4 regions of the Pseudochelatococcus sp. B33 genome follow, and region 3 is predicted to be linked to each of the others. Evidence: predicted binding sites of a transcription regulator. Region 3 holds the regulator's gene; each other region holds the start of a gene.

Region 1 (7,251 bases), on a different contig from region 3:
GCCGGCCCGCCCCAGCAGCAGGATGAAGCCGTAGGCGACGATGAGCCCGGAAAAGGTCAGCGGCAGCGAAATGGCGATCAGCGTCGCCGTGCGCAGGCCGGGCTTCAGCCGCGCCAGCGTCAGCGCCACGCAGAAGCCCACGACGAGCGAGAACAGCGGCGCCGCCGTGCCGAGCACGAGCGTGCCGCGAAGCCCGTTCCAGAACACGGGATCGGCGGCAAGGCGCGCGAAGGCTCCGCCGCCCCCGGCGAGCGCGCCGGCGAGCACCGCGCCGACCGGCAGCAGGAAGAACAGGCCGATCAGCGCGGCGCCGGGGGTCGCGAAGGCGGCGAGCGTGCGGCTCGATACGCGGGTGCTCATCAGTCAATGCTCGCTGCGGGAGTTCCCCGTCCGGGCGGGTGCGGCCGGCCGGGGATGGTTCTTAGAGCATGTCATCATTTTACGGAAACGATGACATGCTCTCAGTTTTTGATTTTGAGCGAATTCTGACCGATCAGATGATTCCGTCGGATCGGAACGCGCTCTACTGGCCCAGCACCGCCTTCGACCAGCCGGCGTCGATCTCGGCCTTCTTCGCCGTCGCCTTGGCGATGTCGATGGGGCGCACCTGCGGCGAGGCGGGCAGCTTCTCGGCGAGGTCCGCCGGCAGGCCGATGCCGGGCACCGCCGGGCGCACGAAGCCTTCGGCGAAGATCTTCTGGCCCGGCTCGCTCAGGATGAAGTTGAGCCACAGCTTGCCGGCATTGGGGTTTGGCCCGTTCTTCACCAGCGAGATGGCGTAGGGCGCGGCGGCCGTCGCCTCGGTGGGGATGACGACGGCGACGTCGTCGCCGAGCCCGTCGGTATACTTGGCCTTGAGGCCGTCGTTCTCATAGCCGATCCAGATCGGGATCTCGCCCTTGACGAACTGGGCGTAGGGGGTGGTGCCCACCGTGCGCAGCACATTGCCGGCCGCAGTCAGCTTGCCGAGGTATTCGATGCCGGGCGCGACGTCGTCGACGCTGCCGCCGTTGCCGAAGGCCGCGGCGAAGGCCACGACCTGCCCCTGGCCGGTGGAGCGCGGGTCCAGATAGACGACGGCGTTCTTGTATTCGGGCTTCAGCAGGTCGGCCCAGCTCTGCGGCACGTTCTTCACCAGCTTGGTGTTGACCAGGAACGCCACGCTGAGCGTGTGCACCGAGAACCAGCGCGCCTCCGGGTCGCGCAGTTCCGCGGGCAGGCGGTCGAAGTTCACCGGCTCGTAGCCCTCCACCACGTCGGCCTTGACGGCGTCGAGGGCGGAACCGGCGAAGTAATAGGCCGTGTCGGCCTGCGGGCGGTTGCGCGCCTTCTCCAGCGCCACCACGGTCGCGGCCGAGCCGAGGTCGTTGTAGACGATCTCGACGCCCGGATAACGCGCCGTGAACGCCTTGAACTGGCCGGCCCAGTTGGCCCAGGTCGGGCCGGTGTCGAAGGACACCACGAGGCCCTCTTTCTGCGCGGCTTCGTAAAGCGCCCGTTCGCCCGGATAGTATTCCTCGCCCTCGAAGGCGAAGGCGGGAGCCGTAAGGCCTAGCACCATTGCGGCCGCCGCGACGCGTGTCATCAATTGCCGTCTGTTCATGTCGGTGATCCTTGAGATGAGGGAGTGAAATCCGCCGGCGGGAGCAGCCGCACGGCGTCAGCCGGGATCGACACCCAGTCGATCGGGCCGCGCTCGTGTGTCTCCAGCCGGATGAGGCCGCCGTCGACGGCAAGGTCGATGCGGCGGATGGGGCCGAGATAGCGGTCGGTGGCGAGCTGCCCCCGGAAGTGGCCGGGCGGCGTCGTGCCGTCCGGCGCGGCAACCGGCACGATCCGCTCCGGGCGCACCAGCACCGTCACCGCCTCGCCCACGGCGCGCTCCTGCGTCCGGCAGGCTAGGGCGCCGATCGCGGTCTCGACGCGGTCCGCGCCCGCGACCGTGCCCGGCCACAGGTTGGACTGGCCGACGAAGGCGGCGACGCGCGCATCCGCCGGCGTCTCGTAGAGCTCGTGCGGCGTGCCGACCTGGATGAGCCGCCCCTCGTGCATCACCACGACCCGGTCGGCGATGGAGAGCGCTTCCTCCTGATCGTGCGTCACCAGCAGAGTGGCGATGCCGGCCGCGCGCTGCACACGCCGGATCTCGTCGCGCATGCCGATCCGCAAGCCCGCGTCGAGCGCCGAGAGCGGCTCGTCGAGCAGCAGGCCGCGCGGCTCGAACACCAGCGCGCGCGCCAGCGCCACGCGCTGCTGCTGCCCGCCCGAAATCTCCGCCGGGTACGCGTCGGCGCGCCCCTGCATGCCGACGCGCGCGAGCATGTCCGTGGCCCGGGCGCGGCGCTCGGCGCGCGACAGGCCGCGCACCTTGAGCGGATAGGCGACGTTCTCCCACAGCCGCATGTGCGGAAACAGCGCGTAGTTCTGGAACACGACCCCGAGCCGGCGCGCCTCGGGCGCCAGATCGCCCACGTCCTGCCCGTCGATCAGGATGCGCCCGCTCGCGGGCTTCACGAACCCGGCGAGAAGCCGCAGGATGGTCGACTTGCCCGAGCCCGACGCGCCGATGATGGCGACGAGCTCGCCGCGCGCGATCGAGAGCGAGACGTCGAACACGCCGGCCGCACTGCCGGGATAGGTGAAGGACACGTTCTCGTAGGCGAGCGTCATGCGGCAGGCTCCGCCCGTTCCGTGCCGGCAAGCCGCGAGGCCGCGCCGCTGGCGATCGATGCGGCGACGGCGAGCACCAGCAGCACCACCGTTGCCGCGCAGGCGAAGCCGGTCGCCCCGTAGAAGGCCTGCAGCAGGACCACGGGATAGGTGCGCGACAGGAAGCCGGCGACGAGGTTCGAGAGCTGGAACTCGCCGATGGAGAGCGCAGCGACGGTGAGCAGCGCTGACAGCAGGCTCGGGCGCAGCAGCGGCAGCGTCACGTCGCGCAGGCGGGCCGCGAAGGAGGCGCCGAGCGTCGCCGCCGCGTATTCGTATTCATCGAGGCCCAGCTGGTCCATGTCCGCCACCAGCGCCGTCACCGTATAGGGCAGGGTGAGCACCACGTGCCCCGCCGCCAGCAGCCAGAAGCTGCCGAGCCACGGCAGCGCGTCGGACGAGAACACGAGGATGAAGCCGAAGGCGAGCACCAGCTCCGGCACCGCGACGGGCATCAGCGTGACGAGCCTTGCGGCGAACCGCACGCCGCCGCGCGCGCCCGCGTGGATGGCGTAGGCGAGCGGCAGGCCGATCAGCACGTTGAGCAGGCAGGTGACGGCCACGACCTGCAGACTGGTGACGAAGGCGCGCCGGAAGCTCGGATCGTTCGCCACCTCCAGATACCACCGGAAGGTGAAGCCCGTGGGCAGCAGCGTATTGCTCCAGCTTTCGCCGAAGGAGCCGATCGCGAGCAGCGCCACCGGCGCGGCCAGGAAGACCAGGTAGGCGATTGCAACAATGGGCAATGTCGAGAATCCCGGGATGTCTCAGTCTCGCGGCCTTCGGCCGATGACAGATGTTTCTAGAGGGCGCATGTTATGCTGTCATGACACATGAGCGAAATGTTACAGGTCCGGCCTGTGGATCGGGGTGGAGATCGGGCGAGGAGTCCGGCCGGCCAGGAAAAAACCTGTCGGAAACCAAAAACATCAAGCCGAAGAACCGGTACCGCTTCCGGATAAATCTTATGCAACAACAAAGACATAGCGCGGCGGCGCGATTCGCACCTTCCGCTGCGTGCGCGATAGGGCCGCAGCGCGGCGGACCCGGCCGGGCGGCTCTGTAACTTATACAACACCGATCCGGACACGTCAGTGACCGCGCCGCGGGCGATTCCCCGGATCTGGCGCGCGCTTCGCTCGAAAGCATACGAACGTTTGGAAACAGGGGCTTGCGGCGAGAGCCGGGAGCGGGTCTCCCGTGACAGAAGCTGCCGGCCGCGGATGGCGTTTCAATGGCAGCAAATGATAACAGTATAACATTACATATTCGATGTGCAGATCGTGTTATCGATCCTGTCGCTGACGTTTATGGCCGCGGCGGCATTGGGAATGCTAAGTAACTAATTTTATTGCGAGGAACTAGAATTGAAATAAAATCTGCAACATGGCGGGCATGTTTTCGGCGGACTTGCGATGTGCACGAAGCCGGCGCGCTTCGGACTCCGAATAGCACGATAGGGCGCGGTGTTTATTTATCCCGGTCATCTGACTGACACGCGCGGGTCGTAGGCTCTGCGCGATGTTTGCCGGCGCTTCCCCAATCCGGCGCGGCAGGCTCTATCCGACGCTAGAAACAGGAACATCAGACCATGCGACAGTATTGGCTGGCTATGATGGCTGTTGCCATCGTGCCCGGCGTTGCCGGTGCTCAAACCGTCTACCCGATCGACCGCGCCACGATCCTTTCCGGCTCGCCTTTCGACTTCAAGGTCGAGTTCCCGTCGGTCGTGAACGAGGCTGACGTCAAGGTGCTCGTGAACGGCGAGGATTACGCCTCCGTGTTCGGCAAGAAGGCCGAGTTCGTCGAGAAGGAAGATGGCGCCGAGGCGTCCTCGATCAAGCTCGATGACGCGGTCATCAGCAAGCCCGGCACCTACACCATCGAGGCGAGCGTCGGCAGCCAGCCGGCTAAGTCGGTGACGTGGGAAGTCTACGGCACGGCCAGCCAGCCGGCCGTCAAGAACGTGATCTTCTTCATCGGCGACGGCCTGTCGGTTGCTCACCGCACCGCGGCCCGCATCATGTCGCGCGGCAACACCGAGGGCAAGACGAACGGGCGGCTCAACATCGATCACCTGCCGCACCTCGCCTTCATCGGCACGTCGAGCACCGACTCGATCGCCGCCGACAGCGCCAACACGGCTTCCGCCTACTTCACCGGCCACAAGTCGGCCGTGAACGCGCTCGGCGTCTACGACAGCCGCGCCAAGGATTCGCTCGCCCATCCGAAGCAGGAAACCATCGGTCAGGCCCTGCGCCGCGCCGCGCCGAACAAGCGGCTCGGCATCGTCTCCACCGCCGAAGTCGAGGACGCGACGCCGGCTGCTCTCGTCGCCAACACGCGCCGGCGCGCCGACAAGGACAAGATCGTCGGCATGTTCTTCGACGTGCTTCCCGACGTGCTGCTCGGCGGCGGCTCGGCCTACTTCCTGCCCCAGAGCACGCCGGGCTCCAAGCGCACGGACGACATCGACTACATCGCCAAGTTCCGCGACGAGGGCTTCGCGCTCGCCACCGACCGCGACGAACTGATCAAGGCGGCGTTCGAGACCAACTCCGGCCGTATCCTGGGCCTTTTCCACACCGGCAACATGGACACGCTGCTCGACCGCCAGTTCCTCAAGGGGGGCACGGTCAAGACGTTCCCGAACCAGCCCGGTCTCGTGGACATGACGAAGGCGGCGCTCGACGTGCTGTCGAAGAATCAGGACGGCTTCGTGCTGATGGTCGAGGGCGCTTCCGTCGACAAGATGTCGCACCCGCTCGACTGGGACCGCGCCGTGGTCGAGACCATCGAGCTCGACAACGCCGTCGGCGTTGCCCGCGAGTTCGCCGAGCGCAACCCCGACACGCTGATCATCGTCACCGCCGACCACACCCACGGCGTGTCCCTGATCGGCACCATCGACGACGACAAGCCCGGCGATGAGATGCGCGAGAAAGTTGGCACCTATCAGGACGCCGGCTTCCCCAACTACGAGGACAAGGACGGCGACGGCTATCCGGACCGCATCGACGTGAGCAGGCGTCTCGCCATCTTCGCCAACAACTTCCCGGACTACTACGAGACGTGGCGTCCGAAGCTCGACGGCCCGTTCGTCCCCGCCATCCAGAACGAGAAGGGCGAATACGTCGCCAACGAGCAGTACAAGGACGTGCCCGGCGCGGTGCTGCGCATCGGCAACATTCCGCGCAGCGGCGACACCGGCGTGCATGCGGTCGATGATGTCGTGCTGCAGGCCCAGGGCGCCGGCGCGGAGCGGTTCCAGGGTTATCTCGAGAACTCCGACGTCTACCGGATCGTCGTCGACCTTCTGGCGCTCGGCGTCGAGAAGTAAGCGTCTCGTCCATCGCGATCGGCCCGGGCGGCACCGCTGCCCGGGCTTTGCTCATGAAGGAGCGGGGCATCTGTCACCAAAGGTGAATGATGTTTCTGTATATCATTGCATGGACGACCGGCGCGCCGATCGTCGGCCCGGCGACGCGGCGGGCGGGAGAGTGGAGACTGGAAATGGCTTGTTCTTCGGCGGGGCGCGGCGGCTTGTCGCGCCGTGACATGATGGCGGGCGGTATCGGCGCCGCAGCCGTTGCCGTGCTGGGAACCGGTGCCGCGCGGGCGCGCGACAACGCGCTGACTTTCGAGCAACTTTACGGCAAGATCAGCGTGCTGGGGCTCGAATTCTCCGACCGCGTCAAGGAACTGAAGGGCCAGCAGGTGTCCATGCGCGGTTTCATGGCGCCGCCGCTCAAGGCCGAATCGAATTTCTTCGTGCTGACCAAGATGCCCATGGCGCTGTGCCCGTTCTGCTCGTCCGACGCCGACTGGCCGGACGACATCGTGGTCGTCTATCTGGGCGACAGGCAGACCTTCGTGCAATCGAACCAGACCATCGAGGTGACGGGCACGCTTGAGGTGGGATCGTGGACCGATCCCGAAACCGGCTTCGTCAGCCTGCTGCGGCTCACCGGCGCAAGCTTCAGGACGGTCTGATGGTCGCGCTCCTGCTCTCCGGCGTGAAGGTGACTTTTCCGGGCCTCGAGGCGCCGGTGCTCGATATCGCGGAACTCGCGATCGAACCGGGCGAGACCGTCGCCGTGACCGGGCCGTCGGGCTCGGGCAAGACGACGCTGATCAATGTCATCACCGGGCTGGAGAAGCCGGCGGGCGGGTCGGTGCGCTGGGGCGACACCGATCTGGCGCAGCTCGGCGAATCGCAGCGCGATGCGTGGCGCGCCAAGCACGTCGGGCTGGTGATGCAGGAGTTCCATCTGTTTCCCGGGCTCAGCGCCATCGAGAACGTGCTGCTGCCGGTGCGGTTCCGCGCCTTCTCCGTGCCGTCCGCCGTCCGGGAGCGCGCCGTGGCACTGCTTAACCGCGTCGGCCTCGCGCGGCACGATCAGGATATCGCGACTATGTCGCGCGGCGAGATGCAGCGCGTGGCGGTGGCGCGCGCGCTTCTCGGCCGGCCCGCCGTGCTCGTCGCCGACGAACCCACCGCGAGCCTCGACGCCGCGAGCGGCACGGTGGTCGCCGATCTGC
Region 2 (7,251 bases), on a different contig from region 3:
ACGAGCCGACCACCGGCCTCGACGTCAGCGTTCAGGCGCTCGTCCTCGACACGCTGAAACGGCTGCAGCGTGAACGCGCCATCACCATGGTCCTCGTGTCCCACGACCTCGGCGTCATACGCACGATGGCCGATCGCGTCATGGTGATGCGCCGCGGCGAGGTGGTCGAGGAAGGGCTTGCGGATCAGATCTTCCAGGACCCCCAGCACGAATACACGCAACAGCTCGTGCACGCCAAGCTCTGAGGGAGAGCGCCATGAACATCCACGCCTCCACGGGACGCCCGCCCGCACCGGTGCTGCGCGTCGAAGGGCTTTCCAAGCAGTTCGACATGCACCACCTGAAGCGCACCCTGTTTGCCTTCGACAATATCGATTTCCGGCTCGACGAGGGCGAGTTCATTCTGCTCACGGGTGAGAACGGTGCGGGCAAGTCGACGCTGTTGCGCACGCTCTATCGCTCCTACTTGCCGCAGGCCGGCCATGCCTATTATCATACGCACGAAGGCGTGATCGACCTCGCCGCGGCCGCCGACGTCGATATCGCCGTATTGCGCCGGCGCGAAATAGGCTTCGTGACGCAGTTCCTCAATGCCCGTCCGCGTGTGGCGGCCGAGGAGATCGTCGCCGAGCCGCTACGGCTCGCCGGCACGCCCCATGCCGAGGCCCTGACGCAGGCGCGCCGATGGCTGACGGCCTTCGGCGTCAAGCCGCAGCTCTGGCCGGCCTATCCTTCCACCTTTTCCGGCGGGGAGCAGCAAAAGGTCAATCTCGCCCGTGCCCTGATCCTACCGCAGCGTCTGCTGCTGCTCGACGAGCCGACGGCGTCGCTCGACCGCACCGCGCGCCGGGCGCTGGTCGCGCGGCTGGCGGAACTCAAGGCGTCCGGCGTGGCGATGATCGGCGTCTTTCACCATCCGGAAGACGTCGCCGGACTGATCGACCGGGAAATCAAGCTGGAAACCATAGGGATCGCAGATGAGGCGGACGATGTGGCTGAGTGACTTCGAAATCGTGCTGGCAGACCGCGTCATCAAGCGCGGCGCCGTGAGAATCGAGGACGGATGGATCGCCGAAATCCGGGAAGCGCCGGTGGCGGGCGCGGATTTCACCGGTGGCGGACGGCTGCTGCTGCCGGGCTTCATCGACATGCATGGCGACATGATCGAGAAGGAGGTCGAGCCGCGACCGAATGTCCGCATGCCGCTCGAACTCGGCATCTATGAACTCGACAAGCGGCTGGCGACCAGCGGCGTCACCACCGCCTACGCGGCGCTTTCCTTCAACGCCGGCAACATTCAGGGCCACATCCGCTCGGAAGACAATACGCGCTGGCTGATCGAGACCCTGACGGCGATGAAGGGCGAGCTGCTCGTGGACCATCGCGTCCACGCGCGTTTCGAGATCACGTTCCCCCGCGCGCGGGGGGTTGTCGAGACGCTCCTGAAGCAGGGCGCGCTCGATCTGATCTCGCTGATGGACCATACCCCCGGCCAGGGCCAGTATCGCGACATCGAAAAGCACATCGCCTATATAGCGGCGGCGCGGAAGATCAGCACGGCCGAGGCGGCCGAAATCGTCAGCAGGCGCATCGCCCAGCGGGAAGAGGCCGGTGACAGCCTGGAGGCAGTGCGCGGACTTGTCGGCCTCGCGCGCGAGCACGGCGTCGTCCTCGCGTCCCATGACGACGACAGCGCCGAGAAGGTCGCACTGCTGCATGGGCTGGGTGTTGCGATCAGCGAGTTTCCCGTGACGATCGAGGCGGCTGTCGAGGCGCGGCGCCTCGGCCTGGCGACCGCCATGGGGGCGCCGAACGCCCTGCGCGGCCTTTCGTATTCCGGCAATCTTTCGGCGCGTGAAGCCTTCGCCGCCGGCCTGCTCGACATTCTCGCCAGCGACTATCATCCGCCGGCGATCCTGCCGGCGGTGCTCGCCCTCGGCGAGACGGCTTCCGGTGGCCTGCCCGCGGCAGCGGCGCTGGCGAGCGCCAACCCGGCCGCGGCTCTCGGCCTTTCGGATCGCGGCCGGATCGGGGAGGGACTGAGAGCAGATCTCGTCATCGCCGAAAGGGGCCGCATACCCCGCGTGCGGGCAACCCTCAGGGAAGGGCGGCCCATCTGGTCGGACGGGGCCGTCGGCCCCCTGCCCACGGCACCCGCCTGACAATGGCGGGCGGGTACGGGCCGGCGCGATCCACCTCTGCCCCCTTTTTGCTGATTATTTATTCCGCAAATAATGTAAACATCCGCTTATAGCGAATGAATTTCTGTGAAATCCAATCATACTATTAGTAGTGACATAGTTTTAATAATTCTGTCATCGATCTCATATATATTTATCAGCAAATGAAAAATTTTAATTCCCAAATTAAATTTGGGAGGATGCGCCTTTTAATCAAATGAGGTCGAGTATATGCTTGAGCTGTGTTCCCTGAAGAAGACATTCGGGCATACGAATGCCGTTGATGACGTTACGCTGAAGGTCGAGGCCGGTCAGATGGTCGGCGTCATCGGACGCAGCGGGGCGGGAAAGTCGACGCTGCTCAGGCTGATCAACCGTCTGGTCGAGCCCTCGAACGGGAGCATCCTGTTCGGCGGGCGCGACGTCACCAGGCTCAGGGGGCGGGAGCTGCGCCTCTGGCGGGCGTCCTGCGCCATGATCTTCCAGCAGTTCAACCTCGTGGAGCGGCTGGACGTTCTCACCAATGTCCTGATCGGCCGCGTTGCCCATCAAAATCCCTTGTCGACGCTGGTGCGGCGCTTCGGCAAGGAGGAGACGGCCATGGCGGTGCAGGCGCTCGACCGCCTCGGCATGCTGCCCCAGGCGCTGCAAAGGGCAGGGACCCTCTCCGGCGGCCAGCAACAGCGCGTCGCCATCGCCAAGGCGCTGGTGCAGCAGCCGCAGATCATGCTCGCCGACGAACCGATTGCGTCGCTCGATCCGGCCAACGCGACCCGCGTCATGGAAGCGCTGCGCAAGATCAACCGCGAGGACGGCATCACCGTGCTCGTCAACCTGCACACGCTCGACACGGCCCGCGCCTATTGCGACCATATCGTCGGGATGCGTGCCGGCCGTCTCGTCTTCGAAGGCGCGCCCGAAGAACTGACGCAGGAACGGCTGAAGGACATCTACGGCATCGACGGCGCGCTGGACGAGTCCGTCACCTCGACGGCCATCGCGCCCCGGCCCGTCGCGTCCCAGCCCATGGCACCCTCTGGCATCGACCGCGGCTTGCAGACGGCGGTGGCCTGACCCGCTTCCGGCTCCGGCAATAGTACCGGCCGGGACTACAATCTGGAGACCTATGATGAAGAACGTCCTCTTGACCGTGGCCGTGACGGCCACGCTTGCCCTTGCCGGGCCCGCCCACGCGCAGGACTGGAAGGAGAACTACAAGACCATCCGCTTCGGCATCCTCTCGGGCGAGAACGAGAAGGACCGGATCAAACGGCATGAGAAATTCGAGGCCTATCTCGAAAAGCAGCTCGGTGTCGACGTTGAAATCTTCACCGCCGGCAATTACGACGGCGTCGTTCAAGCGATCGCCGCTGACCAGATCGAATTCGCCGAGTTCGGCTCGTCCTCCTATGCTGCGGCCTGGACTGAAACCCAGGGCGGCGTCGAGCCGATTCTCGCGGAAGTGAACGCAGAAGGCTCGAGCGGCTATTTTTCCGTCGTCACCGTACGCTGCGATTCCGGCTACAAGTCGATCGAAGACCTGAAAGGCAAGGTTCTCGCCTTCGCCGATCCGGACTCCACCTCGGGTTATGCCGTACCTTTCTTCAATCTGCTGCAGCAGGGCTACGATCCCAATACCTACTTTTCCGCCATCCCCTTCTCCGGCTCGCATGAAACGGGTGTGATGGGCGTCTACAACAAGCAGTATGACGCATCCGCCACCTCCATCCGCAGCCAGGCTGCCGGCACCCCGCAGAACATGGTGGAGAAAGGCATGGTCCCCGCCGATTCCATTTGCTGGATCTGGACTTCACCGGAAATCACCAACGGTCCGGTCACCGCCCGCAAGAACCTGCCGGCCGAGCTGATCGAAGCCGTCAAGATTGCCATCAGGGACCTGCCGAAGAACGACCCGGAAGCCTTCGAGGAAAAAATGGGTGGAAGGAGCGACGCCGTCGGCTATGTGGATGTCAATCACGATCGTTACCAGTGGATCGTCGACATGCGTGAATGGCTGCGCGAGCAGCGCCGCAAGGGCTGAGGCTCGATCGAGCGACGCCGGCTCTGCCCGGCGTCGCCTGTCTACCGGAATCAAGCGCCATGTCTTCGATCGCCCAAACAGCTGTTTTCGAGACGGAATATGCGCAGGCGCGCAAAAGCGCCCGCCGCGCTCAGGTCGTCGGCGTGCTCGCCGTTGCGGGCGCCACGCTCATATCGGCCTATATCGGCGGTTTCTTCGACTCCATGCCGGTCACGCTCGCTTCCGGCGAGCGTGTGTCCATGCCCAAATTGTGGGCGGGCTTGCCGCGGCTCGGTGAATATCTGGCCAAGACGATCCCGACGCTGCGTCTTGAAAGTCTCGGCTCCGACCTTGCCGCCTGGTTCTGGCGCTGGAAGCTGTGGTTCGCGCTGCTCGGCGAGACTGTGCTGATCGCCTATGCGGCGACCGTTCTTGCCGTCTTCGGTGGCTTCATCATGAGTTTTCTGGCCGCACGCAATCTCAGCCCCGATCCGTGGCTGTGCTTCCTTGTGCGCCGCTATCTCGAAATCATCCGCACCGTGCCGGATCTGGTCTGGGCGCTGATCTTCGTCTTCTGCCTCGGCGTCGGGCCGTTGGCCGGCGTGCTGGCGATCGCGCTCCATGCAACCGGTTCGCTCGGCAAGCTCTATTCGGAAGCCAACGAGAATATCGACATGCGGCCGCTGGAAGGCATCAAGGCATCGGGTGGCAGCTGGCTGCAGCAGATGCGCTACGGCGCCGTGCCGCAGGTCATTCCCAATATTATCAGCTATACCCTGCTGCGCTTCGAGATCAACGTCCGTTCCTCCTCGATCATCGGCTATGTCGGCGCCGGCGGTCTCGGCCAGGAAATCCGCACCGCCATGTCGTTGCAGGAGTATACGGACCTCTCGGCACTGTTCGTCATCATCCTCGCCACCGTGATGATCATAGACTTCGCCAGCGAGAAGCTGCGCCACTGGATCATCGGCCTTTCGGAGCACTGGACATGACCGACGTTTCTCCCGCCACCGGCAAGGATCCCGTCGATGCGGCAAGGCTGAAACTTCCGGCCGCCTTCCACAGGCCGCTCTCCGGGCGCATCATGCGCCTCGTCATCGTTGCCGGGCTGATCGCTCCGATGATCTATAGTCTCGTTGCCTTCGGCGTGACGCCGGAACGGATCGCCGTCGGCCTGTCGCGGCTTGGCAACATCCTCTCCTTCATGTTTCCGCCCTATGTGTGGACCACCTGGACGGAATGGCGCGAAATCCTCAAGGGCTTGCTGGAAACGGTAGCGATGGCCTTCCTCGGGACGTTGCTGGCGGCGGTCGTGTCACTGCCCCTCGCCCTGCTCGGCGCCAGGAACATCATGCCGTTGGGCTGGCTGCGGCTGACGTCGCGGCTTGGCTTCAACGCGCTGCGCGCCGTCGAGCAGGTCATTCTGGCGCTGATCTTCATCCGTGCCTTCGGGCTCGGCCCGCTTGCCGGCGTCCTCGCCATCGCGGTCTCGGAGATCGGCCTGTTCGCCAAGCTTTTCGCGGAAGCCATCGAGAACACCTCGCGCAAGCCCGTCGACGGCGTCAAGGCCTCCGGGGCCGGCCGCCTGCAAACGATCCGCTACGCGATCCTGCCGCAGTCGCTGCCGGTGATCCTGTCGATCGTCCTCTATGAATTCGAGTCCAACACCCGTTCCGGCACGATCCTCGGCATCGTCGGCGCCGGCGGCATCGGCTTCCTGCTGGCGGACCGGATGCACGCCTTCCGCTGGCCCGAGGCATGGTCGATCATCTTCCTCATCATCGCCACGGTCTATCTGATCGACACGATTTCGGCCCACCTCCGCAAACGCCTCATATGACTTCCACGATGGCGACAGAAGGAAGCGGCTTCATCGTTCGGACCAAACGATCATCTCCGAGCGGTGAGCGATTTTTTTCTCCTGCGCGGACATGATTTATGAGGCAGCTCCGGATTCGGGCGTGGCTGCCTTCCGTTCATCGAGGGCCGGGACGCGGAGACCGCGCTGAACGGCCGGCCGCGACCCGATTTCAGCAAACCAGCGGGCGATGTGCGGATATGGAGCAAGATCGACGCCGATCTTCGACGAGGCGGCGTTGATCCAGGGCCAGGTCATCACGTCGGCAATGCCGAACTGACCGCCAACGACATATGGCTCCGGTTCCAGTTGGCCGTCCAGCACCCGCAAGACGCGGGCCGTCTCGCGCTCGAAACGGGCGATGACCTGAGGGAGCGTTTCTGCCACGAAGACCTTGTAGTTCCAAAGCTGACCGAGTGCCGGCCCGACATGCGCCGCCTGAAACAGCATCCATTGCAGCGTGAGCCCGGCTTCGGTTTCGTTCCGCGGCTTCAGCACGCCTGAGCGATCGGCAAGGTACAGCAGGATCGCGCCGCTCTCGAACACTGTCCGGTGCCGGTCCGGGTCGACGATCACCGGAATCTTGTTGTTGGGATTGAGCACGAGGAATTCAGGCCGGAACTGATCGCCTTTCTCGATGTCCACGATGTGAACATCGTAGGGAAGCCCCGTTTCCTCGAGCATGATCGAGGCCTTGTGGCCGTTCGGGGTCTGGTAGCTGTAAAGTTGAATGGGCGTCATCTTGCAACCAATTTGCTGGCAATGGCCGCAGCTCATCCGCTGCTCCTGGCTATCTAGTGGTTTGCATGGAGGAAAGCACGTTGTGGTTCCACCAGCGGCGCTTGCAGAACCGCAAGCGGAGATCTGTCCCGATATGGCATGGACGATTGGAATGAACCTCGACTTGTGCCGGAGACCGGCATTGCATGCCTACCGCGCTCATGGCGCGGTGAAAGGACCAGAAACCAGGACAACGATGGCCGCCGTCAGGATGAGCGCTCCCACTGACGTCATACTCGTCCCGATAGGTCTTGCCGGCGATCCGCTCCAGTGATCGCGCGCTTGCAATTGGCAAGATATAAAATCCGATCTGATATCTGATCGATGGTGGCAAACTATGCTATTGTAAGCCGGGTCGGGAAGCAGAGACGGGATGGCCATGTTGAAAGAAAGTTCGGGACGTCGGCAAAGGG
Region 3 (7,251 bases):
GGCATGCACCCAGGAGGTGAGCACGTTGTTGGCGTCGCCGGTCCAGGCCACCGTCCGGCCACCGATCGGTCCGCGATGTTCCTCGAACGTCAGCAGGTCGGCCATGATCTGGCACGGATGCGACTGCTTGGTGAGGCCGTTGATCACCGGCACCGTGGCGAATTCGGCGAGCTCGCGCATGGCGGCGTGGTCGAGAATGCGGATCATGATCGCATCGACGAAACGCGACAGCACGCGCGCGGTGTCGGGAATGGACTCGCCGCGCCCCAGCTGCATCTCCGCGCCCGTGAGCATGAGCGGTTCGCCGCCCAGCTCCCGGATGCCGACGTCGAACGACACGCGCGTGCGGGTCGACGGCTTGTCGAAGATCATGGCCAGCACCTTCCCGTCCAGCGGCCGGTACTGCTGCGGCCCGCCCCTGACCCGGCGCGCCTTCAGCGCCTTGCCGAGTTCGAGCATCTCGCGCAACTGCTCGCCGGCGAAATCGGTCAGGTCGAGGAAATGGCGCACGCCCGTGCCCGAGGCACTGTTCGAGATCGTGGTGGCCAATGCTGCGCTGCCCTGCGTCATTCTGGGTTACTTTCTGTCTTTTCCACCTCATGGGGCGCATCGAACGAGGCGGCGACGGCATCGAGCCCGTTGATCGCCGCGCCGATCTCGTCCTCGCTGATGATCAGCGGCGGCAGCAGGCGCACGACATTCTCGCCCGCCGCGATCGTCACCAGCCGCCGCTCCAGCGCCCGCTTGACGAATTCGCCGTTCGGCACCTTGAGCTTCAGCCCGAGCATCAGCCCCTCGCCGCGCACCTCCTCGATCACGTCGGGATGACTGTCCTTCAACTGCGCCAGCCGCTGGCGCAGCAGCCCGGAGCGCGCCTGCACGTCCTCCAGAAAGCCCGGCGCGAGAATGATGTCGAGCACGGCGTTGCCCACCGTCGTCGCCAGCGGATTGCCGCCGAAAGTCGTGCCATGGGTGCCGAGCGTCATGCCCTTGGCGGCCTCCGCGGTCGCGAGCATCGCCCCGAGCGGAAAGCCGCCGCCGATGCCCTTGGCGATCGCGACGATGTCGGGGCGGATGCCGGCCCACTCATGGGCGAAGAGCTTGCCCGTGCGGCCGATGCCGCACTGCACCTCGTCGAGCAGCAGCAGCAGCCCGTGATCGTCGGCGATCTGGCGCAGGCGGCGCAGGTCGGCCGGCGGAACCGGGCGGATGCCGCCCTCGCCCTGCACGGGCTCGATCAGGATGCCCGCCGTCTCGGGCGTGATGGCGGCGGCAAGCGCCTCCCAGTCGCCCAGCGGCACCTGGTCGAACCCCTCGACCTTCGGACCGAAGCCCTCGATATACTTCTGTTGCCCGCCGGCGGCGATGGTCGCCAGCGTGCGCCCGTGGAACGCGCCCTCGAAGGTGATGAGGCGGAAACGCTCCGGATGGCCGCTGACGGCCTGATACTTGCGTGCCGTCTTGATGGCGGCCTCCAGCGCCTCCGCGCCCGAATTGGTGAAGAACACCGTATCGGCGAAGCTCGCGTCGACGAGGCGCTGGGCCAGCGTCTCGGCTGCGGGTATCCGGAACAGGTTCGATACGTGCCAGAGCTTGTGCGCCTGCTCCTCGAGCGCCGCCAGGAGATGCGGGTGAGAGTAGCCGAGCGCATTGACGCCGATGCCGGAGCCGAGGTCGAGATATCGTTCGCCGCCGCGCGCCTCGAGCCAGACACCCTCGCCCTTCTCGAATACAACATCGGCCCGCGCATAGGTCGGCAAAATCGGCGACGTCACAGCTTGTTACTCCAGAACGTGAGAGCGGCACGCGCGCCACGCACGCGGCACGCCCCGGCGTGGCACGCATCCGCCGCAAACGATCCGGGCCGGGGATCGGGAAACCGGATCGGCACCGGGTTCGGGAGCCGGGACGGAAGACCGGAGGGCAAGCACCCATCAGAGCCCGGCGAATGCGAACGGCGCAATGGAAAAAGCCGCCCCACGGGACGGCATGTTGTATAACTTAGCGGCCGCGGCAGGCAGTTTCAAGTTGAATCTGAGCCGCGCGGCAGGATGGTGGCATTCCCCGCAAGGGCAGCACTGCGCGCAAAGGCCGCAGCCGCCGCCCTGCCGGCGGGCGGCGATCCGCCGATATCGGCCGGCAGGCCGAAAACCGGAACGAAATCCGTCCCCCAGGAGGTTTCGGGCGGGATTTTTTGCGCGATCGTCGCCTCCGCGCCTTGAAATTGCCCGCATTCACAGCAATTTCTGCGCTGTCAAAGAATTGTTTACGACTTCTCCTGTGGGAAAATGCATGCGAAAGCATGCGCGACTCTTGCAGGAGAGTCGCGCCATATTGTAGTTTCCCGGGTGACGGCCACGAGATGTCGTTTGGCTGCCTCCTACCCAGCGTTTCCTCTCAGGTGAACGTTGCGCCCGGCGATCTGCCGTTTGGGGCGGGATGGAGGATTCCGTGCGACGCGGGGTGGAATGGAGCATGATGATGAGCGATCCTGGTAATACCTGGACTGATGAACGTGTCGAGCAACTGCGTAAACTCTGGAGCGATGGCCTGAGCGCCAGCCAGATCGCGACGGAGATCGGCGGCGTGAGCCGCAATGCGGTCATCGGCAAGGTTCATCGTCTCGGACTGTCCGGACGCGCCAAGGCTCCGGTGGCCGCGACCCCTCGCCCGGTGCGCAAGGCCCCGGCGGCGGTCACGCCCGCCCCCCGGGCTCCCGCCGTCCCGCCAGCCGACCCCCCGCCGCAGGCCCAGACGTTCGGCAATACCGCCCTCGCCGCCGCTCGTGCGGTTGCCGGGCCGGCCGAGGATGTCGTCGCCAAAGTCGTTCCGCAGGCGGTGCCTCAAATCGCTCCGCAGGTGGTGCCGGCAGCGCGGGAAAGCGTCGTTGTGCCGCTCTCCGAGCGCGTCACCATCATGGACCTGCGAGAATATATGTGCCGCTGGCCGGTGGGCGACCCGACCTCGCCGAGCTTCCGCTTCTGCGGCGCACGCTCGGTGACGGGTATGCCCTATTGCGCGCACCACGCCGGCATCGCCTATCAGCCGGTTCTCGAACGCCGGCGGGACCGCAAGCGGGCCTGAGCAGGTCGGCCCGACGACATCACTGCCGAGATAGAGAAAGCCTCCCGAGGAACTTGGGAGGCTTTGCCGTTTCAGCGGACACCGCACCGGCAGAAGCGGCGCCGGCGGCCACGGCCCCGCCTATTCGGCGCGGGCAAACGTCTCGTCGAAGGCATAGCCCGCGCCGCGAACGGTGCGGATCGGATCGGGACTGCGCGGACGGTTGATCGCCTTGCGCAGACGTCCCACGTGGACGTCGACGGTGCGCTCGTCGATATAGACGTCGTGCCCCCAGACGCCGTCGAGCAGTTGCTCGCGGGTGAAGACACGTCCCGGGCTCTGCATCAGAAATTCGAGCAGCTTGAATTCGGTCGGCCCCAGATGCAGCTCGCGGCCGTTGCGGCGCACACGGCGCGTCTCGCGGTCGAGCTCGATGTCGCCGGCGAGCAGCAGGGTGGCGACATGGCCGGGTTTCGTGCGCCGCAGCAGCGCCCGGACACGCGCGAGCAGCTCCGGCACCGAAAACGGCTTGACGACATAGTCGTCGGCGCCGGTGGCAAGCCCCCTCACCCGCTCGCCCTCGTCGCCGCGGGCGGTGAGCATGATGATCGGCAGCCGCTCCGTATCGCCCCGGGCGCGCACCCGCCGGCACAGCTCGATGCCGGAAAGCCCCGGCAGCATCCAGTCGAGCAGCACGAGGTCCGGAACCTGTTCCCTCAGGCGTATCTCGGCCTCGTCGCCACGCGCCACGCTATCGACAGAATAGCCCTCGGCTTCCAGATTGTAGCGCAGCAGCAGCGCCAGCGGTTCTTCGTCCTCGACGATCAATATGCGCGGTCCCACCATAAGATCCTCGTTATACCGCTCGCAGGGGCGCGAGACATCACGTGTTCAAAGATCTGCATACCCTCCGGACATCGGAGAAGGAAACATGGTTTTGCGCGTCAGCCGGCTCGGCCGACCGCGATCATAGCTTTTCCGCCGTCGCGAAGCTCGTCGTGTCGCCCTTGGGGCGCTCGCCCGACAGCGTCTCGCCGGTGGTGAGGTAATAGATGGTCTCGGCGATATTGGTGGTGTGGTCGCCGATGCGCTCTATGTTCTTCGCCAGGAACAGCAGATGCGTGCAAAAGGTGATGTTGCGCGTATCTTCCATCATATACGTCAGAAGCTCGCGGAAGACCGAATTGTAGAGCGCGTCGATGCGGTCGTCCCGGTTCCAGACATCGAGCGCCTTCTGCTCGTCGCGCTGGGCGTAGGCGTCGAGCACGTCCTTGAGCTGCGCCTGCACGAGGTCGCTCATGTGCTGAACGCCGCCGACGATCTTGGCCGGATGGGCCTCGTTGCTGATGGCGAGCACGCGCTTGGAGGTGTTCTTGGCGAGATCCCCGATGCGCTCCACGTCGCCGGCCACGCGAATGGCGGACACGAGGTCGCGCAGGTCGATGGCCACCGGCTGGCGCCGGGCGATGGTCGCGACCGCGTGTTCCTCGATTTCGTGCTGCAGGCCGTCGAGCCTCGCATCCGCATCGATGACCTGGCGCGCGAGCGCGACGTCGCGGCGCACCAGCGCACGCGTCGAATCGTCCAGCATTTTCTCCGCGATGCCGCCCATCTCGGCGATCTTGCTGCGCAAGAGTTCGAGATCGGCATCGAATGACGTCACGATATGCTCAGGCATGACCACACATCCCGTTCAAAAGGCCAGAATGGACAGCACCCCGCCGCCCGATCCCAGCGATCAGCCGAAACGGCCGGTGATATAATCCTGCGTCCGCTTATCGTTCGGCGCGGTGAAGATCTTCGTCGTTTCCGCGAATTCCACCAGCTCGCCGAGATACATGAACGCTGTGAACTGAGACACGCGCGCCGCCTGCTGCATATTATGCGTGACGATGGCGATCGTGTAGTCCTCGCGCAATTCGTCGATCAGTTCCTCCACCTTCGAGGTGGAAATCGGATCGAGCGCCGAGCAGGGCTCGTCGAACAGGATCACCTCCGGCTTCACCGCGACGGTGCGCGCGATGCATAGACGCTGCTGCTGCCCGCCCGAAAGGCTCTGGCCGGAGACGTTCAGCTTGTCCTTCACCTCCTCCCACAGCGCGGCGCGGCGCAGGGAGGACTCGACCCGCTCGTCCATTTCCGCCTTGTTCAGGCTCTCGTAAAGGCGGACGCCGAACGCGATGTTCTCGTAGATCGTCATCGGGAACGGCGTCGGCTTCTGGAACACCATGCCCACCTTCGCGCGCAGCGCGTTGACGTCCTGGCCGGGATCGAGCACGTTGCGGCCGTCGACCATCACCTCGCCCTCGGCCCGCTGGCCGGGATAGAGGTCGTACATGCGGTTGAGCACGCGCAGAAGCGTGGACTTGCCGCAACCCGACGGGCCGATGAAGGCCGTGACGATCCGGTCGTACAACGGCAGGTTGATGTTCTTCAGCGCCAGGTTGCTGCCGTAGTAGAACTTGAGGTTGCGGACCGAGACCTTTTCGGTGAGCGGGCCCGCGGGGATCGCCGGCGGCCCGGGGGACGTGGCGGTCTGGATTGTCATTTCGTCCTCCTCGTGGAGAGAGCCCGAGCCGCGATGCTCATCGCGAGAACCGTGAAGGTGATCAACAGGGCGCCCGTCCACGCAAGCTGCTGCATGTTCTCGTCAGGCGTCTTGGTGAAGTTGTAGATCACGACCGGCAGGCTGGCGATCGGCTGTGACATCGAAGTCGAAAAAAAGTTGTTGCTGAGCGCGGTGAACAGCAGCGGTGCCGTCTCGCCGCTGATGCGCGCCACCGCCAGCAGCACGCCGGTGACGATCCCCGCAAGCGCCGCCTTGTAGGCGACCTGCCTGATGATGATGGACCGAGGCAACCCGAGCGCCGCCGCCGCCTCGCGCAACTGGTTCGGCACGAGCAGCAGCATGTCCTCGGTGGTGCGCACCACGACCGGGATCACGATGACGGCGAGCGCCGCCGAGCCCGCCCAGCCCGAGAAGGTGCCGAACGGCGCGACCAGGATTTCGTAGATGAACAGGCCGATGACGATCGACGGCGCCGACAGCAGGATGTCGTTGATGAAGCGCACGACGTTCGTCAGCTTTTCATAGCGGCCGTATTCCGCCATGTACGTGCCGGCCAGAAGCCCGAGCGGCGTGCCGATGAGCACGGCGAAGAACACCATCATCAGCGAGCCGATGATGGCGTTGAGCAGGCCGCCCCCCGTGCTGCCGATGCTCGGCGTGATCTCCGTGAACACGTGCGGCGACAGCCCGGCCAGCCCCTGCCAGACAAGCACCGCGAGAATGAGCACCAGCCAGAGCATGCCGAACAGGGCCGCGACCGTGCAAAGGCTCATGGCGATGCGATTGGAGCGCCTGCGCGCGGCGTAGAGCGCCATGGTCAGCCCTCCAGCTTGTTGAGGCGCGCCAGCATCAGCCGCGCTGCCGCCAGGACGATGAAGCTGATGATGAAGAGGATCAGGCCCAGCGCCACCAGCGACGAACGGTAGAGCCCCTCGGAAGCCTCGGCGTATTCGAGCGCGATCGTCGCCGATATGGTCGTGCCGGGCTGCAGGATGGAGGCCGAGATCTGCTTGGCGTTGCCGATGACGAAAGTCACCGCCATCGTCTCGCCCAGCGCGCGGCCGAGCGCGAGCATCACACCGCCGACGAGGCCCGCGCGGGTGTGCGGGATGACGACGCTGCGCACCACTTCCCAGGTCGTGCAGCCGAGGCCGTAGGCAGCCTCCTTCATCACGGGCGGCACCGTCTCGAACACGTCGCGCGACACCGAGGCGACGAAGGGCAGCACCATGATCGCCAGGATGAGGCCGGCGGTGAGCGTGCCAAGCCCGTAGGGCGGACCCGCGAAAACCGCGTTGAGGACCGGCACCGGGCCAAACAGCGAGATCAGGAACGGCTGCAGCGTCTGCTGCAGGAACGGAGCGAAGACGAAAAAGCCCCAGATGCCGTAGATGATCGACGGAATGCCGGCGAGCAGTTCGATCGCGATGCCGATGGGCCGGCGCAGGATCGGCGGGCACAGCTCGGTGAGGAAGACCGCGATCCCGAGCCCCACGGGCACGGCGATCAGCATGGCGATCAGCGACGTCACCAGCGTGCCGTAGATCGTCGCCAGCGCGCCGAACTCCTCGGCATTGGCGTCCCACGACTGGGACACGAAGAAATTGAACCCGAAATGG
Region 4 (7,251 bases), on a different contig from region 3:
GCACCCAAGATCCTCGCCACCGTGGACGACCTCGAAGCCATCGCCGTGGACGACAACGCGGACGTGCCGGCGCTCCACGGCTGGCGGCGCAACATCTTCGGCGAGCAGGCGCTCAAGCTCAAGCACGGCAAGCTCGCCATCGCCATCGACGGCAACAGGGTGATCCTGATCGAGCGCTAGGCTGAATCGACATTCAGCCCAGGGTGCGATGGAGTGCCCGGAGACGGCGGCCCGGTCAGGCCGCCGATCCGGTCGCGTGGTTCGGCACGGTCACCACGGCCGGGTCGCGGCCGACGATGCGGGCGAGCTGACGCAGCCGGCCCACGAGACGCTCGTTGGCCAGCGGCTCCAGATCGGCGGGCAGCGACAGCACCAGACGATCGCCGCTGCCGACCACCGGTGTGCGCGCCAGCGTGCCGGGCATCGCGGCCGACAGCAGATAGGCGACCCGCATCATGCCGCCGAGAATGCGGGCGCGGTTCAGCATGCGCGGCGTCACCAGCTCCCGCATGCGGGAACTCGCGCCTTCGAGCGACAGCCCCTCGTGCCGGAAGAACGCCGCCAGCGCGATGAACGCCCGGCCCGGATGGTCGACGCCGGTCAGCGAGGCATGCGCGATCAGGCTGAGGCTCTGCTCGCCGCGGTAGTCGGGATGGGCGCGCCAGGCAAGATCGGACAGCAGGCACGCCGCCTCGCGCTGACGGCGTTCGTCCTCGTTCTCGTCGAGATGCAGCGAGGCGCTCAGGCGCGCCGTCCAGTCGATGAGATCCGCCGCATGGGCAGGATTGCGCGACATCAGCCGGTTGAGTTCGGCAGCGCCCGCCAGCAGCGGGTCAATGCGCCGCTCCTGCTCGCCGAGCAGCTCGTACAGCAGCCCTTCGCGCACGCCCAGCGCCGACAGCACGACGGCGCTCGGGCGCCCGCGCCGGATGATCTCGTCGAGCAGCAACGCGCCGTAGCCGAGCAGCGGGCGGCGCGCCTCGGACACGGAATCGATCGATTCGAGCACGTCCGTATCGGCGCGCTCGACGATCTTGCTGAACTCCGCCGCATCCCGCGCCGGGATGGTGTAGCCGTGCATGACGTGCATCGGGTAGGCTTTTTGAGCCATGTGCAGCGCCGCCAGCGCCCGCCACGTGCCGCCGACCGCGTAGAACGCGCGCCCGCGCAGCGCATCGAGCGGCGCGGCTTCGGCGAGTGCGTCGCGGATGACCCGGACCGCTTTCTTGAGCGACCCGCCGGTGACATCCTGCAGCGCGAGGCCGCCGAGCTTGGTGGTGATGCCCTGGGCCACGGTGTTGCCGATGACGTCCACCAGCTCTAGGCTGCCGCCGCCGAGATCGCCGACGACGCCGTCGGCGCGATGGAAGCCCGAGAGAATGCCGTAGGCGGAGAGCTGCGCCTCGCGCCGGCCGGACAGAAGCTCGATCTTGCGGCCGAGGATGCGTTCGGCCTCGGCGATGAAGTCGGGACCGTTGGCCGCGTCGCGCGCGGCCGCCGTGGCGACGATATGGATGGTCTCGACCCTGGCGGCCTCGCACAGCAGGCGGAAGCGCGTCAGCGCCCTCAGCGCCTTGTCCACCGCCTCCTCGGCGAGCCGGCCGGTGGAGACGACCGCGCGGCCGAGGCCGCAGAGCACCTTTTCGTTGAAAAGCTGGGCGGGGGCGCGGCTCAGCGCCTCGTAGATCACGAGGCGGATCGAGTTCGAGCCGATGTCGATGATGGCGACCGGGGCCGTAACGTCCGGTCGCCTCACCGGCTGCGGCCTTTCAGCCGCGCCGGCATCGGATATTGGCGCATCATATGTCCGGAGGCTCCGGTCAACCGTCGCACCCCCCTCAATTGTGCCCTTTGGCGAGGCTGCGAGGGCGAGAGTTCCTGAGAGACTTTCCACGGCCTGACAAACTCGGGTTGGTCATGAAGTAGGCATGGGCGTTGAACGGCTCCTCACCCTCGGCAGGCGTGACGCGCGTGCTCTTCCCATCCGGAAGGATGGTCCAGCTCTGCTCGTTATCGAGCATGTTGGCAAGCATAATCTGGTCAAGAACCTGTTGATGAACCGTGGGATTGGAAATCGGACACATCGCCTCCACGCGCCGGTCGAGGTTGCGCTGCATCAGGTCGGCGGACGAAATATACAGATGCGCCTGCGGGTTAGGCAGTTCCTGGCCGTTGCCGAAGGCGTAGATGCGGCTGTGTTCGAGGAAGCGACCGACGATCGACTTGACGCGGATATTTTCCGACAGGCCGGGAATGCCGGGACGCAGGCAGCAGATGCCGCGCACGACGAGATCGATCTGCACGCCGGCGCGACTCGCGTCGTAGAGCGCGTCGATGATCTCGACGTCGACGAGCGAGTTGCACTTCATCCACACCGAGCCTGGGCGGCCGGCCTTCACGTGCTCGATCTCCTCCTTGAGGTGCTGCAGGATGCGCGGCTTGATGGTGAGCGGCGACACCGCCATGCGCTCCAGCTCCGCGGGCTCCGCATAGCCGGTGATGAAGTTGAAGATGCGGCTGACGTCGCGCGCGATCGCCGGATCGGCGGTGAAGAACGACAGGTCGGTGTAGATGCGCGCCGTGATCGGGTGGTAGTTGCCGGTGCCGACGTGGCAGTAGGTGACGAGCTGGCCGTTCTCGCGGCGCACCACCGACGACAGCTTGGCGTGGGTCTTCAGCTCGATGAAGCCGAACACCACCTGCGCCCCGGCCCGCTCCAGATCGCGCGCCCAGCGGATGTTCGCCTCCTCGTCGAAGCGGGCCTTGAGCTCCACGAGCGCGGTCACCGACTTGCCGGCCTCCGCGGCTTCCGCCAGCGCCTTGACGATAGGCGAGTCCGAGGAGGTGCGGTAGAGCGTCTGCTTGATGGCGACGACGTCCGGATCGCGCGCCGCCTGCTGCAGGAACTGCACCACGACGTCGAACGATTCATAGGGGTGATGGACGATCAGGTCCTTCTCGCGGATCGCCGAGAAGCAGTCGCCGGCGTGCTCGCGGATGCGCTCGGGATAGCGCGGGTTATAGGGCTCGAACTTGAGGTCGGGCCGGTCGAGGCCGACGAGCTGCGACAGCTCGTTGAGCGCCAGCATGCCCGGCGAGATGAAGATCTCGTCCGGCAGCACGTGCAGCTCCTTGGCGACGAACTCGCGCAGGTTGTCGGGCATCGCCCCCTCGAACTCGAGCCGGATGACGACGCCGCGCCGGCGCTGCTTGAGCGCCGATTCGAACAGCCGCACCAGATCCTCCGCCTCTTCCTCGATTTCGAGGTCCGAGTCGCGCACCACGCGGAAGCTGCCCTGCCCCTGCACCGAATAGCCCGGGAACAGGCGGTTGACGAACAGCACCAGCACCTGCTCCAGCACGATGAAGCGCGCGGCGCCGGTCTCGGCGAAGTCCGGCAGCTTGATGAAGCGCTGCACCTTGTTGGGGATGCGGATCAGCGCGTTGAGCGACTTGTTGTCGCTCTGGCGGTGGAGCGCCAGCGCTAGCGAGAAGCCGAGATTGGGGATGAAGGGGAACGGGTGCGCCGGGTCGATGGCGAGCGGCGTCACCACCGGGAAGACATAGTGCAGGAAATAGTCGTCGAGCCAGTTCAGCTCGGCGCGGGTCAGCTCGCTGCTGTCGATGAGCACGATGCCGTTCTCGACGAGCTCCTCGCGCAGCTCCAGCCAGCGCTTCTGCTGGTCGCTGGCGAGCTCGCTCACCTCGGTGCTGATGCGCGCGAGCTGCTCGGCCGGCGACAGCCCGTCCTGGGAGACGACGGAGACGCCCGAGCGCAGCTGCCCGCGCACGCCCGCCACGCGGACCATGAAGAACTCGTCGAGGTTGTTCGCCGAGATGGACAGGAAGCGCAGCTGCTCCAGCAGCGGATGGCGCTTGTTGGAGGCCTCCTCCAGCACGCGCCGGTTGAACTGCAGCCACGACAGCTCGCGGTTGATCAGCCGGTCGGGGGAATGACGCAGGTCAGCGCCCCCGGGGGCGTCGGCGGTCACTTCCGGCGCGTTTTCAACCACTTCTTCCTGCGAATCCAGAGTCGATGCGACTTGCGTCATGGCCAAATCCCCGCGTTGATCTGCGGCGTGCGCGAAAGCCCCGCCAGTGCTTGTATTCATGCCGGTTTTCGCAACGTTGTGCGACAATTCCACGACGAACGGCCGCAAAAAAGAAAGATGCGCCAAAGCCTGGGGCAGAGTCTGACACGACGGCCGGTCGCGGTCCAGCGCCTCACCCCCGCTCGTCGGGGCTCGGGCTCTGCGGCGCGGAAGCCTCCGGTTCCTGATCGCGATCCGGATCGTGCGCCGCCTCCCACCGGTCCAGGACGCCGAGCGCGAAGGTGCGCGTGATCCGCCGGCCGTCGCTGAGCGACTCTCGGTCGAGGAGCTCGACCAGCGCACGCGCGGCGGCGAGAGAGCGCTCCATGCGCCGCGCCAGCGCTTCCACGACGGTGATATCGACCACGAGCTGCCGGTCCGCGAACAGCTTCACCAGCACCGCCCGCAGCAGCGCATCGTCCGGCGCGTCGATGGCGACCGACGGCGACAGCCGCATGCGCGACAGCAGGTCGGGCGTCGCGAGCCCCCATTCGTCGGGGCCTGAGCGCGCGGTCACCAGCATAGACGCTCCCCCGGCAAGGCCCCTGCGCCGCAGCGCGTTGACGAGGTGGAACAGCGCGTGCTCGTCACGCCCGCCCGTATCCGCATTCTCGATGACGACGGCGCCGTGCGCCGCCAGTTCCTCCACGGCCTGTGCCGTCACCGCCTCCACGGGCACGATGCGCGCGCCGGCGCGGCTCGCCCAGATCGCGGCCAGATGCGTCTTGCCGGCGCCCTCGGGGCCGATGAGGCGCAGCAGCGGATCGGGCCACTCCGGCCAGTTGCCGATCATGGAGAACGCCTGCGCGTTGGCAGGGCTGACGAGAAAGTCCTCCGCCGCCAGCCGGGTGTCGACCGGCAGCTCCAGCGGCAGTTGGCGGGGAACCCCCGGCCGCCGTGCGGGCGGGGGCGGACGGCTGTCAGACATCGACGTGGATCCTGGGTCTCGCCTCCTTCTCCGGCCCGCGATAGAGCGAGCTCGACAGATAGAGCTGCAGGGCGAAGCGCGTGAGCACGCCGATGGCCGCCGCGATCGGCACCGCCAGCAGCAGGCCGACGAAGCCGAACATGGAGCCGAACGCCACCAGCGCGAACATCAGCCACACGGGATGCAGCCCGACCGCGTCGCCGACCAGCTTGGGCGACAGGAAGTTGCCCTCCACGAACTGGCCGAACAGGAACACGCCGACGGTGACGGCGACCATCGTCCAGTCGGGCCAGAACTGCACCAGTGCCACGCCGGCCGACAGCACGAAGCCGGTGAAGGAGCCGACATAGGGGATGAACGTGAGCGCCCCGCTGACGAGGCCGATGAGCAGGCCGAAGTTCAGGCCGATGAGGCTGAGCGAGACCGCGTAGAACGTGCCGAGGATGAAGCAGACCAGCGCCTGGCCACGGATGAAGCCGGCGATCGCCTTGTTCATGTCCTTGCCAAGGGCGCGGATGGTGTCGGCGTGGCGGCGCGGCAGCCAGCTGTCGATGGTCGTGACCATCTGCTCCCAGTCGACGAGCAGGTAGAAGGCGACCACCGGCGTGACCACCAGCAGCGCGAACACGCCGATCACCGCCTGCCCGCCCGACCAGACGGACGACGCGAACGTCGCCAGCCATCGCGCCGCCTGGCCGACGAAATCGCTCAGCGACCGCTCGACGTTCGCCAGCGCCTCCGCGCCCCCGATATGCTCGATGAACGGCCCGCCGTACTCTTTCGCCAGCCCCTGCAGATACTGCGCCGTGCCCGGCAGGTTCTGGATCAGCGCGGCGAACTGGTTGACGACCACGGGCAGCAGCAGCACCAGCACCAGAATGAACGCCAGCACGAACAGCAGCAGAATGAGCACGGACGCCGCCAGCCGCCCCATGCCCAGGCGCTCCAGCCGGCTGGCAACGGGATCGAGGATATAGGCGAGCGCCATGCCGGCCACGAAGGGCAGCAGGATTCCGCGCAGCAGATAGAGCGCGACGAGAAGCACCACGAGCGCCACGAGCCAGAAGCGCAACTGCCGTTCGACGGGAGCGAAATCACCCATGTGCGACACCTCAAACAAAGCCCACGGCCACCCGCCAGGGTGCCGCAGTCTCAAGCGAAAGCCCAGAGCGGGTTGCGTAATTGCTGAATCGAGATCTGTTGCGCAACCCGCTCTAATTTCTATAGTTTCCCGCAACTTGCGTTTAATTTGATGCTCAAACGCAAACTGCTTTGGAGCCTGTCAGCCTCTATCCCGGCCCGCGTCCGGATCGTTCCACCGGTGCCATTCTATCGGCACCGCTCCATAGGCGCCATTCTATCAGTCAGCCATATGACGAAGCCACAACGCGAGATAGGCGCCGGCGGAGGCGAGCGTCAGCAGAACCACGGCGATGATCGCCGCCTCGAACACCCAGGGCGCGGACATGGCAAGGCTTCTCCCGAAGCCCGCGCCCTCGACGGCGCAATTGGCCAGCACCAGCGCCGCCAGCCCGATCTGCGCGCCGGTGTTGAGCTTGCTGATCCTGAGGGGGTGGATATCCACAGGCCGTGCCATCAGCCACGAAATCATGATCGCCATCAGGATCAGCACATCGCGCGAGACGACCAGAATCGCCAGCCAGCCGGGCAGCACCCCGGCAATCGAGAGCGAGACGTAGATGGAGACGAGCAACGCCTTGTCGGCGAAGGCGTCGAGATAGGCGCCCAGTTCGCTGCGCATGTTGTAGCGGCGAGCGATGAAGCCGTCGAGACCGTCCGACAGGCCGGCCGTCAGAAACAGCAGAAAGGCGCCGACCCAGGCCTCGGCGTTGATCATCACCACGATCGCCGGCACCAGCAGCAGGCGCAGAATGGTGATGAGGTTGGGAATCGTCATGCGGCGACTTTGCGGCGGCGACTTTGTGAAATGCGTTGGCGAAATGAGTTGACGGAATAGCTTGAATGAACCGGAGACCCCGCACCGGCGGGAAACGACGGCGGCCGCGCCGTCGTGGGTCGATACGCGGCCGCGTCGCACCAGCTATACCAGTTCGCGAGGCCCCGACAAGCGGTATCGCAGCCGGAAGGAGAGCGGAAGCCGGCGCCGCTGCCACCCTGCATGCGGGCTCTGTCGCGCCATCCGGCAAATGTGCTATCGCCCGCGTGCGTTATCCCCGGATGTATGATATCCGCGTTGAACCGGCCCATGCT

The links. The regulator PhoB, encoded in region 3, activates phosphate uptake and scavenging genes when phosphate is short. The targets are predictions, from matches to a motif close to TGTCATNNANCTGTCAT.
Region 1: a site for PhoB is predicted at 4,191-4,207, ahead of ACUSIJ_RS28510 (alkaline phosphatase). Genes of this name have one in related genera too.
Region 2: a site for PhoB is predicted at 2,314-2,330, ahead of phnC (phosphonate ABC transporter ATP-binding protein). Genes of this name have one in related genera too.
Region 4: a site for PhoB is predicted at 4,133-4,149, ahead of ACUSIJ_RS07150 (RNA degradosome polyphosphate kinase). Genes of this name have one in related genera too.

Annotation. Positions count from the first base shown of each region.
Region 1 is NZ_JBSEFH010000045.1:14,399-21,649, forward strand. It holds gene ACUSIJ_RS28490 (ABC transporter permease) at 1-360, opposite strand, end outside; gene ACUSIJ_RS28495 (extracellular solute-binding protein) at 524-1,603, opposite strand; gene ACUSIJ_RS28500 (ABC transporter ATP-binding protein) at 1,600-2,670, opposite strand; gene ACUSIJ_RS28505 (ABC transporter permease) at 2,667-3,455, opposite strand; gene ACUSIJ_RS28510 (alkaline phosphatase) at 4,301-6,049, shown strand; gene ACUSIJ_RS28515 (hypothetical protein) at 6,223-6,702, shown strand; gene ACUSIJ_RS28520 (ABC transporter ATP-binding protein) at 6,702-7,251, shown strand, end outside.
Region 2 is NZ_JBSEFH010000013.1:114,941-122,191, forward strand. It holds gene ACUSIJ_RS15835 (ATP-binding cassette domain-containing protein) at 1-245, shown strand, start outside; gene ACUSIJ_RS15840 (phosphonate C-P lyase system protein PhnL) at 257-1,003, shown strand; gene ACUSIJ_RS15845 (alpha-D-ribose 1-methylphosphonate 5-triphosphate diphosphatase) at 990-2,162, shown strand; gene phnC (phosphonate ABC transporter ATP-binding protein) at 2,412-3,254, shown strand; gene phnD (phosphonate ABC transporter substrate-binding protein) at 3,307-4,221, shown strand; gene phnE (phosphonate ABC transporter, permease protein PhnE) at 4,281-5,192, shown strand; gene phnE (phosphonate ABC transporter, permease protein PhnE) at 5,189-6,040, shown strand; gene ACUSIJ_RS15870 (glutathione S-transferase family protein) at 6,137-6,835, opposite strand; gene ACUSIJ_RS15875 (GntR family transcriptional regulator) at 7,212-7,251, shown strand, end outside.
Region 3 is NZ_JBSEFH010000023.1:41,623-48,873, reverse strand. It holds gene argF (ornithine carbamoyltransferase) at 1-570, opposite strand, end outside; gene ACUSIJ_RS22380 (acetylornithine transaminase) at 567-1,775, opposite strand; gene ACUSIJ_RS22375 (GcrA family cell cycle regulator) at 2,482-3,084, shown strand; gene phoB (phosphate regulon transcriptional regulator PhoB) at 3,205-3,906, opposite strand; gene phoU (phosphate signaling complex protein PhoU) at 4,031-4,741, opposite strand; gene pstB (phosphate ABC transporter ATP-binding protein PstB) at 4,802-5,611, opposite strand; gene pstA (phosphate ABC transporter permease PstA) at 5,608-6,447, opposite strand; gene pstC (phosphate ABC transporter permease subunit PstC) at 6,450-7,251, opposite strand, start outside.
Region 4 is NZ_JBSEFH010000005.1:166,507-173,757, forward strand. It holds gene rnd (ribonuclease D) at 1-180, shown strand, start outside; gene ppx (exopolyphosphatase) at 236-1,756, opposite strand; gene ACUSIJ_RS07150 (RNA degradosome polyphosphate kinase) at 1,839-4,112, opposite strand; gene ACUSIJ_RS07155 (hypothetical protein) at 4,225-5,019, opposite strand; gene ACUSIJ_RS07160 (AI-2E family transporter) at 5,012-6,121, opposite strand; gene ACUSIJ_RS07165 (CDP-alcohol phosphatidyltransferase family protein) at 6,380-6,937, opposite strand.